Regions from separate parts of the Cytobacillus oceanisediminis genome, predicted to be linked through region 2. Evidence: riboswitches for the same ligand, from Rfam matches in the RefSeq annotation. Region 2 holds a riboswitch; the other holds the start of a gene.
What was found. Region 2 has a riboswitch for S-adenosylmethionine ahead of IRB79_RS05175 (LLM class flavin-dependent oxidoreductase). Riboswitches for the same ligand answer to the same signal wherever they lie in the genome.

Region 1 (4,428 bases), 1.4 Mb from region 2:
AAGGAAATTTACAAGAAAAATTATATGCATTCCGGTCAGTTCCCTATTTGTTGGATAGAATCAGAAGCATCTATTGAGAAAAACCAGGAGCAAAGCTGCCTGGTTTTTTGCATGTTTAAAAACATTGAAATCCGCCTTTTCAATATTCAAAATATATTTACAAACCCCCTCCGAAAGAGTATGATACTTAGGGAATCGAAATAATCACACAGTGCAGGAAGGGATCCGGATGGCATTTTACAAGGAGTGGACTGGCCAATTTAAAGGCTATAACCACAATATAAAATTGGCCTTTATGGCGAATATCCTTACACAAATAGGTTTTGGGATATTCATGGTAATCTATAATTTCTACATAAGGGAGCTCGGCTACACCGAAAGTGTTAATGGGCAAATCATATCCATGACTGCTCTCGCCACAGCACTGATTCTTGTGCCGGCAGGGATCGCCAGCGACCGATTTGGCAGAAAAAGAGCGATGCTGTTTGGGGCTGTTGCTACGGGTGTCGTTATGCTTTTCAGAAGTATGGTTGAATTGCAGGAACTCCTGATTTTATTTGCTTTTCTTACAGGGCTGACAACAGCATTTCTGCAAGTATCCGGCATACCATGGCTGGCTGAGAATTCAAAGGCTGACCAAAGGGTTCATTTATTCAGCATCCATTTTGCCATTATGACGGGTGCAAATGTAATCGGTAACTTAAGCGGAGGCATCTTAACGGATGTATTTTCTTTATTTGTGGATCAGCTCACCAGCATCCGCATTACCCTTCTGATTGCAAGTGTTTTCTTCATAGCAGGCCTTGTCCCTATCTTGCGTTTCGCAGAAGCTCCCAAAGATAGAAACGATGTAAGAGGCTTAAAGGATTTTTCGCTCAAAAACCTTTCCGCTAAAAATGAAGGCGTCAAAATTATCGCCATGTTTGCTTTTGCGCAGCTGCTAATAGGAATTGGAGCAGGACTGGTTATCCCTTATCTGAATTTATACTTCGCAGACCGTTTTGAAGCTTCCAATTCAGCCATTGGCATTATTATTTCATTAGGGCAGGCTGCCACTGCTTTTGCTATGATTATCGGCCCGGTTGTGGTAAGGAAGGTGGGAGAAGTCAAAGCAGTTGTAATCCTGCAGCTCATGTCACTTCCTTTTCTGCTTTTAACTGCTTATACAGAGAATCTTTGGCTTGCTGCGATCGGCTTTTTGTTCCGGCAGGCATTAATGAATGCTGGAAATCCTATACAAATGTCGCTAATGATGTCTAAGGTAAATGATTCGATGAAAGGACTGGCAAACTCCGTCAATCAGATGGTTTTCAATCTGGGATGGGCTGTAATGGGGCCTGTTTCAACAGGAATCGTCATGAGATATGGAGATTATTGGGGATATGCACTCGTATTCACGATTACTGCTTCTTTATATTTGATCGGCTCTCTCTATTTTTTCTTTGTTTTCAGAAGCTATAATAAGACAAAAGCTGAAGCGCCTTCTGTAAAAATAGTATAATCTGACATATTTCTCGGGAAATGAAAGACAATGCCTAATAAACAGGCATTGTCTTTCTGTATTTGTCGAATGAAAAATAAAGGATTGAAGATCTTCCTTACTGAATATTAAAGATGATAGACCCATTAAAAGAGGTGAGGCTGTGAAGGATTTACCTGATGTATTTATCCGGGAATTAAAGGCTAAAGGGCATCTTGGATACTTTTTAAGAAAATCAAATTTCTCTTTGCTTATTAAGGCGGGAAATATAAGCATTCCTCTGATGGTTTCGAATGGGGAAATCCGGAAGGTAAGTCACACCAGCCATTTTGATGTGGAGATCTTGGGCTCTGATGAAGCTGTGCTGTCACTGATTTCAGGAGAGTTAAAGTTAAGAGATGCACTTTCCCAAAATAAAATAATGATGGATACCACCTTTAGAAAAAAATTGCTCCTCGAGTCTTTTTTCTGTTTAGGGAAAATTTCATATCACAATACTTGACCGTTTTTTTAATAGTATGATAATATCGTTTTAATATTAATTAACTGAATATTCTTATCAAGAGAGGCGGAGGGACTGGCCCAGCGAAGCCCGGCAACCGGTAAAGTACACGGTGCTAAATCCAGCAGAGCGGGATGCTCTGGTAGATAAGAAGAGACGATACAGCCCTCTTCTTATGAAGAGGGTTTTTTCAGCTCTTCGATAAGAAATACTAAAATTTTTATAGAGGAGAGAAAGCAATGACTGACAAACAAAAAAATTACCGTTTTGAAACAATTGGAGTGCATGGGGGACTGAAGCCTGACCCTGTAACTGGTGCAAGGGCGTTACCGATTTACCAGAATAATGCTTACCAGTTCAAGAATACAGATCACGCTGCAGATCTCTTTGCTCTTAAAGAGCCAGGATATATTTATAGCAGGATACATAACCCGACTGTAAGTGTATTTGAGGAAAGAGTGGCCTTGCTCGAAGGAGGAGTTGGTGCATTGGCTCTTGCAAGCGGACAGTCTGCCATTACTCTTGCCATATTAAACATAGCTGAAGCAGGCGATGAAATTGTTGCTGCGTCCAATTTATATGGCGGTACTTATAATTTGTTTGCAGTCACACTTCCCAAGTATGGAATTAAAGTGAAACTGGTCGATCCAAAAGATCCGGAAAATTTCCGTAACGCGATTTCAGATAAAACAAAGGCCATCTTTGCGGAAACGATTGGAAACCCGAGCTTAAAAATTCTGGATATTGAAAAGGTCGCAGCAATTGCACATGAGAATGGTGTGCCGCTTATTGTCGATAACACCTTTGCTACACCTTATCTTTGCAGGCCTATCGAACATGGTGCTGACATTGTTATACACTCTGCGACTAAATGGCTGCTCGGCAATGGAACAACAATGGGAGGAATTATTGTAGACGGCGGAAAATTTGACTGGAATTCCCCTAAGTTCCCGGGCTTTACAAAGCCGGATCCGAGCTACCATGATATTGTCTATAGCGAAGCAATTGGCGAGGCGGCTTATATTATCAAAGCACGCGTTCAGCTGTTAAGAGACTTAGGGCCTGCGATGAGTGCGCAAAGTGCATTTCAGTTTACATTGGGGCTTGAGACTTTGCATGTGAGAATGAAGGAACACATTGCCAATACAAAAAAAGTAGTGGAATACCTTGAGGCGCATCCAGCCGTTAATTGGGTGCTTTATCCAGGTCATGAAAGCCATCCGGACAAAGAATTGGCAAATAAATATTTGCCTAAAGGAGCAGGCGCTGTGGCTGTGTTTGGAATATCTGGCGGAAGAGAGGCTGGAGCCAAGCTAATCAATAACCTGCAGCTATGGGCACACGTGGCTAATGTAGGGGATGCAAAGAGCCTGATTATCCACCCTGCAAGCACCACTCACCAGCAGCTGGATGAAGAAGGTTTAAAAGCTGCAGGAGTGCCGGAAGATCTAATTCGGATTTCTATCGGAATCGAGAATGCGGAAGATTTGATTGAGGATCTGGAACAGGCAATAGAAGCAGCTGCAGGCATCACATCGCTTGCTGCAAAAGCATAAAGGAAAATTTACCATTCATTTTTTTCCGAAAGTTTAAAATTTCTTCGTTGACACCTTTTTGATGGCTATGATACGATAGCAAACGTAATTAAAAACTGCTAAATTTATTTAAAGCAATAATTGAATATAGAACGTTACGCTCTTATCAAGAGAGGTGGAGGGAAGTGCCCTATGAAGCCCGGCAACCGTCAATTAGTTGAAATGGTGCCAATTCACTCAAAGCATAGCTTTGACAGATGAGAGAAAGGACTTAATTTTTTAATGCCTTTCTGCTCATGTGCAGAAAGGCATTTTTGCTTTTAGCGCATGAAAGCTTATAAGGAGTAAAAAATAGGGGAATATGAGCAGTCTATTAATTATAATCTGTATCTTTCGATTAAAGAGGTGACATTTCACGTTGATTTCTATAAAAGATGTACAGAAGGTTTTCTCTTCAAAAAATGGCCAGGTAAAAGCAGTTGATGATGTAAACCTGGAGGTGAAAGAGGGAGAAATTTTCGGAGTTATCGGATATAGCGGTGCAGGTAAAAGTACCTTGATCCGCATGCTGAATGGGTTAGAGCTTCCTACCCAGGGCAGTGTAACAGTTGCAGGAAATGAAGTTTCAAAGATAAAGGGAAGCAAGCTAAGAAAAGCGCGTCAGGAAATAAGCATGATTTTCCAGCATTTCAACCTATTATGGTCGAGAACAGTAAGGGAGAATATCGCATTTCCGCTTGAAATCGCTGGTGTTTCACGGCAGGAAAGGCTGAAAAGGGTAGACGAACTCATTAAACTCGTTGGTCTTGAAGGAAGAGAAGATGCCTATCCTTCCCAGCTTAGCGGCGGTCAAAAGCAAAGAGTTGGAATTGCTAGAGCCCTTGCCAACAATCCGAAAGTACTGCTTTGTG
Region 2 (4,428 bases):
TGGTTAATGAATCTCCGAGTGCGATATATGTATCACCAGGTGTGACAGGAACTTCCTCTGATTTTGCTAATATTTCCGCTTGAGGCGGGCTGGTAACATCCATATAGGCACTGGCAAGGCCATACCCAAAAAGAACTGTCAGCGCAAGGGATAAGGTGAAAAATAACGGCCACATCCATTTTTTCATCGTTTGACCTCTCCTTCTAATGTAATTGTATCTAAATTTTTCTCAAATTGAGTATTTAAAAGAGTCATTGTTCGAAGATTTAGTTAGAATAGAAAAAGGGTGATGCTATGAGCTTAAAGCCGACAGTTCTATTGGAAAATGCAACGAAAATCATTGGAAAGAAAACGATTATTGATAATATATCATTTGAAATTTATCCAGGAGAAGTATTTGGGTTCCTGGGCCCTAATGGCGCCGGGAAAACCACCACGATCCGGATGCTCGTCGGGCTCATTAAGCCAACGTCCGGAAAGATTCACATCTGCGGTTTTGATGTAAGAAAGCAATTCGTTCAGGCGATGCAGCGCCTTGGTTCTATCGTCGAAAATCCCGAGCTGTATAAGTATTTGAGCGGCCGCGAAAACCTGCAGATGTTTGCGCGAATGCTGCCTGATGTGGATGAAGAACGGATACAGGAAGTCATTGATCTGGTTGATCTGACCGCTAGAATTGATGATCAGGTTCGGACCTATTCATTAGGAATGCGTCAGCGTCTTGGTATTACACAAGCATTGTTAGGCCGCCCGGATGTGCTTATATTGGATGAGCCTACGAATGGCTTGGACCCGATGGGAATAAAAGACCTTCGAACATTTATCAGGAAGCTGGTCGATGATACGGGCCTTTCGGTGCTCGTATCCAGTCATATTTTAAGTGAAATCGAATTGCTGGCGGATCGTGTGGCTATTATGAGCCATGGGAAAATCGTGAAGGTCGGCAGCGTAAGCGATTTAGTTGGTGCACTGTCATCTGGTGTGGATTGGAGAGTCAGTGATTCTGCTCGTGCACTTGCTATTTTACAAGAATCCCAGTATGTCCAGGCTGCAGAACTATACGATGACCATACTATACACACTCTTATGGATGAAAGCAAAACCTCAATTCTGAATGAGGCTTTAATGAAGGCGGGTATTGAGGTATGGACGATCGAAAGGAAAGTGCAGACATTGGAGGACCTATTCATCAGTTTGACAGGAGGCGATCATATTGTCTAATCCGAATATGGTTGGACTGATTCGTAATGAAGTGATGAAAATTGCTTCCAAAAAACGCCTGGCGGTTGTCAGCGTTATATTAGTCATTCTGGTCTCGATGTTTACATATGCACAGTACCGGGAGATACAGGAGAAAATAGAAAAGCAGGGCACTCTGGACTGGCGGGTGGAGCTTCAGCAGGAGATTGTCGACCGGCAAAATCGGCTCGCATCGAGTGGAATCCAGGACGAGTTCAGACAGTTCCTTGAATTTGATCTGAAGCAAAAGCAGTACTATCTGGACAACGATATCAACCCAAACTATCCTGGAGCCCCTACGTTTATCCGCATCTTTTTCTCACAGGGAGTCACACTTGTCCTGCCTTTATTCATTATTATTATAATGGCTGATATTGTGAGCGGGGAATATAATGATGGCACCATCAAAACATTACTGTCCCGGCCGGTTAAACGATGGAGAATCCTGATGGCTAAATGGCTGACGGTTTTGCTGTATACCTCCATGCTGATGGCGGCAACCGTGATTGTTTGTTATGGGGTTTCAGGAATCGTGCTCGGATATGATGGATGGACCGCCCCAATTTTGACCGGATTTCAAGCTTCTGCATCTGGTGAATTTTCAACGGAATACATCCATACTCTGCCGATGTGGGAATACTTGCTGATGTCAGTTGGACTTGCCTGGGTAGTAACAGCGGTTGTTGGAACCATAAGCCTCATGATATCAGTTCTAGTCAAAAATACAGCGACTGGAATAGGGGCGATGATGGCCGTGTTAATCGCAGGCACTCTGCTATCTTCTATCGGTTCGAGCTGGACGAGTTCCAAGTATTTAGTGAACTTGAACTTTGATCTGATTAACTATTTAGAAGGCCAGGCTCCGCCGATTGAAGGGATGTCCCTGCCGTTTTCGCTGACCGTTCTCGGGGTTTGGACGGCCGCCTGCCTGGCTGTGGCGTTTTGGAATTTTACTCAGAAGGATATGTATTAAGAGGGTCATTTTTCAAGGCTAATCTTACCAATATTTAGAGTTCAGAAATAATTGATTGACAATTGGATGAATTTAAATTATTATCGCTTTAAATAATTAAAAAGTTGAATATTTTTCTTCTTATCCAGAGAGGTGGAGGGACTGGCCCTTTGAAGCCTCGGCAGCAGGTTCTGATGAATACTGTGCCAATTCCAGCAAGCGTATCGCTTGAAAGATGAGAAGAGGGTTTATCAAACTCTCTTCTTAGGAGGAGAGTTTTTTTATTGTTTGTAAATCCAACTTAATTTATGCGAAAAGTAGATATTTAAAATGCAAGAGGAGAGAAGAAAAATGAAATATGGTTTCTGGCTGCCGATTTTTGGAGGCTGGCTGCGAAATGTGGATGACGAAAAGATGCCGCCAACCTTTGAATATGCTAAAAACGTCATTCAGTCGGCTGAAAAATGGGGATACTCGACTACGTTAATAGCTGAATTATATTTAAATGATATTAAAGGACCGGACCATGATTCTCTTGAAGCATGGTCCACGGCAGCCGCACTTGCAGCCGTGACGGAAAAAATTGAAATTATGACCGCGATTCGCCCTGGTTTTCATAATCCTGCTGTAGCAGCAAAAATGGCAGCCAATATTGATCAAATCAGCAGCGGACGTTTTACTCTTAACGTTGTTTCTGCCTGGTGGGCCGAAGAAGCCCGTCAATATGGCGGCATTTTTACAGAACATGATGAGCGGTACGCCCGTACTGAAGAGTTCATTGATGTTCTAAAAGGGTTATGGACAGAAGAAAACTTCAATTATTCTGGCCAATTTTACGACTTAAACGATACGAAGCTTGCTCCGAAGCCAGTTCAAAGACCTAACCCGATTCTTTATGCAGGCGGTGAAAGTGAAAAAGGCAAGCAGACCATCGCAGAAAAATGTGATGCTTATGTTATGCACGGCGGAACGGTTGAAGAGATTGAACGGAAAATAGGAGAAATGAAGGCACGGCGTGAACAAACGAACAATGCGCCATTCAGTTCTTTCGGAATGGCAGCTTATGTTATTTGCCGTGATACAGAAGAAGAGTCTCTTGCTGAGCTTGAAAAAATCACGACCGTAAAGGATTCCAGCGGTTACGCAGGCTTTAAGGACTTCACGACAAAATCACAATTAGAGCAGCAGATTCAGCTGCAGGATTACTCTGTCTCTAACAGAGGTTTGCGGCCAAACTTAGTAGGAACACCAGAGCAAATTGCTGATCGAATCCTGCAATATGAAGAAGCTGGACTAGACCTGCTATTATTGCAATTTTCACCTCAACTGGAGGAAATGGAACGCTTCGCAAAGACGGTTATGCCATTAGTGGAACAAAAACGCAGTTTAATAAAGAGCTAGAAAGGGGCCGGAATAATGACCAAGGTATATGTAATACATGAAAATAGTGAGTGGACAGTCCATTTGACAAAAAGGCTGGAGGAACTGGGTGTTCCTTATGAAGAATGGCATTTAGACGAAGGGACGTTAGATTTATCTGCAGAACCGCCAGAAGGAATCTTCTATAGCCGGATGAGTGCTTCTTCTCATACTCGTGATCATCGTTTTGCAGCTGAATTTTCCGGACAAGTATTGGCCTGGCTAGAAGCACATGGCCGTACAGTGTTAAATGGAACGAGCGCTCTCAAGCTGGAAGTTAGTAAGGTCTTACAATACTTGGAGTTAAACAAATCTGGTGTCAGGACTCCAAAAACGATTGCAGCGGTGGGAAAACAAAATATTATTAATGCAGCTGAAGAATTTGCAGGAAAGCCGTTTATCACGAAACATAACCGAGCCGGTAAAGGCCTGGGTGTTCAATTATTCCATAGTATTGAAGCTTTAAAAGCTTATGTGGAGGGACCTTCCTTCGAAGAGCCTGTTGATGGTATTACTCTTATTCAGGAATACATTCAATCTCCTGAAAGCTATATCACCCGCTGTGAGTTTGTAGGGGGCAACTTTGTTTATTCCGTCAGGGTTGATACTTCGGAAGGATTTGAACTTTGCCCGGCGGACGCATGCCAGATTGGCGACTTATTCTGCCCGGTAGGAGAAGAGGTTGAAGAGAAGCCTAAATTCCAGATCATTGAAGATTTTGAGGACGAAATTTTAGAAAAATACAAAGAGGTTCTGGCCAGGAATCATATTCAAGTCGCTGGAATCGAATTTATCAGAAATGCTGAAGGTAATATTTA

Region 1: linked by a shared signal. The riboswitch ahead of IRB79_RS24900 (O-acetylhomoserine aminocarboxypropyltransferase/cysteine synthase family protein) and the one ahead of IRB79_RS05175 (LLM class flavin-dependent oxidoreductase) in region 2 are both predicted to bind S-adenosylmethionine.

The regions. Positions count from the first base shown of each region.
Region 1 covers NZ_CP065511.1:4,931,105-4,935,532, reverse strand. Annotated here, with positions in the region: gene IRB79_RS24915 (thioredoxin family protein) at 1-77, shown strand, start outside; gene IRB79_RS24910 (MFS transporter) at 230-1,501, shown strand; gene IRB79_RS24905 (hypothetical protein) at 1,644-1,982, shown strand; SAM riboswitch class I at 2,034-2,135, shown strand; gene IRB79_RS24900 (O-acetylhomoserine aminocarboxypropyltransferase/cysteine synthase family protein) at 2,222-3,538, shown strand; SAM riboswitch class I at 3,678-3,781, shown strand; gene IRB79_RS24895 (methionine ABC transporter ATP-binding protein) at 3,936-4,428, shown strand, end outside.
Region 2 covers NZ_CP065511.1:985,089-989,516, forward strand. Annotated here, with positions in the region: gene IRB79_RS05160 (SGNH/GDSL hydrolase family protein) at 1-187, opposite strand, end outside; gene IRB79_RS05165 (ABC transporter ATP-binding protein) at 295-1,221, shown strand; gene IRB79_RS05170 (ABC transporter permease) at 1,214-2,212, shown strand; SAM riboswitch class I at 2,330-2,433, shown strand; gene IRB79_RS05175 (LLM class flavin-dependent oxidoreductase) at 2,543-3,592, shown strand; gene IRB79_RS05180 (ATP-grasp domain-containing protein) at 3,608-4,428, shown strand, end outside.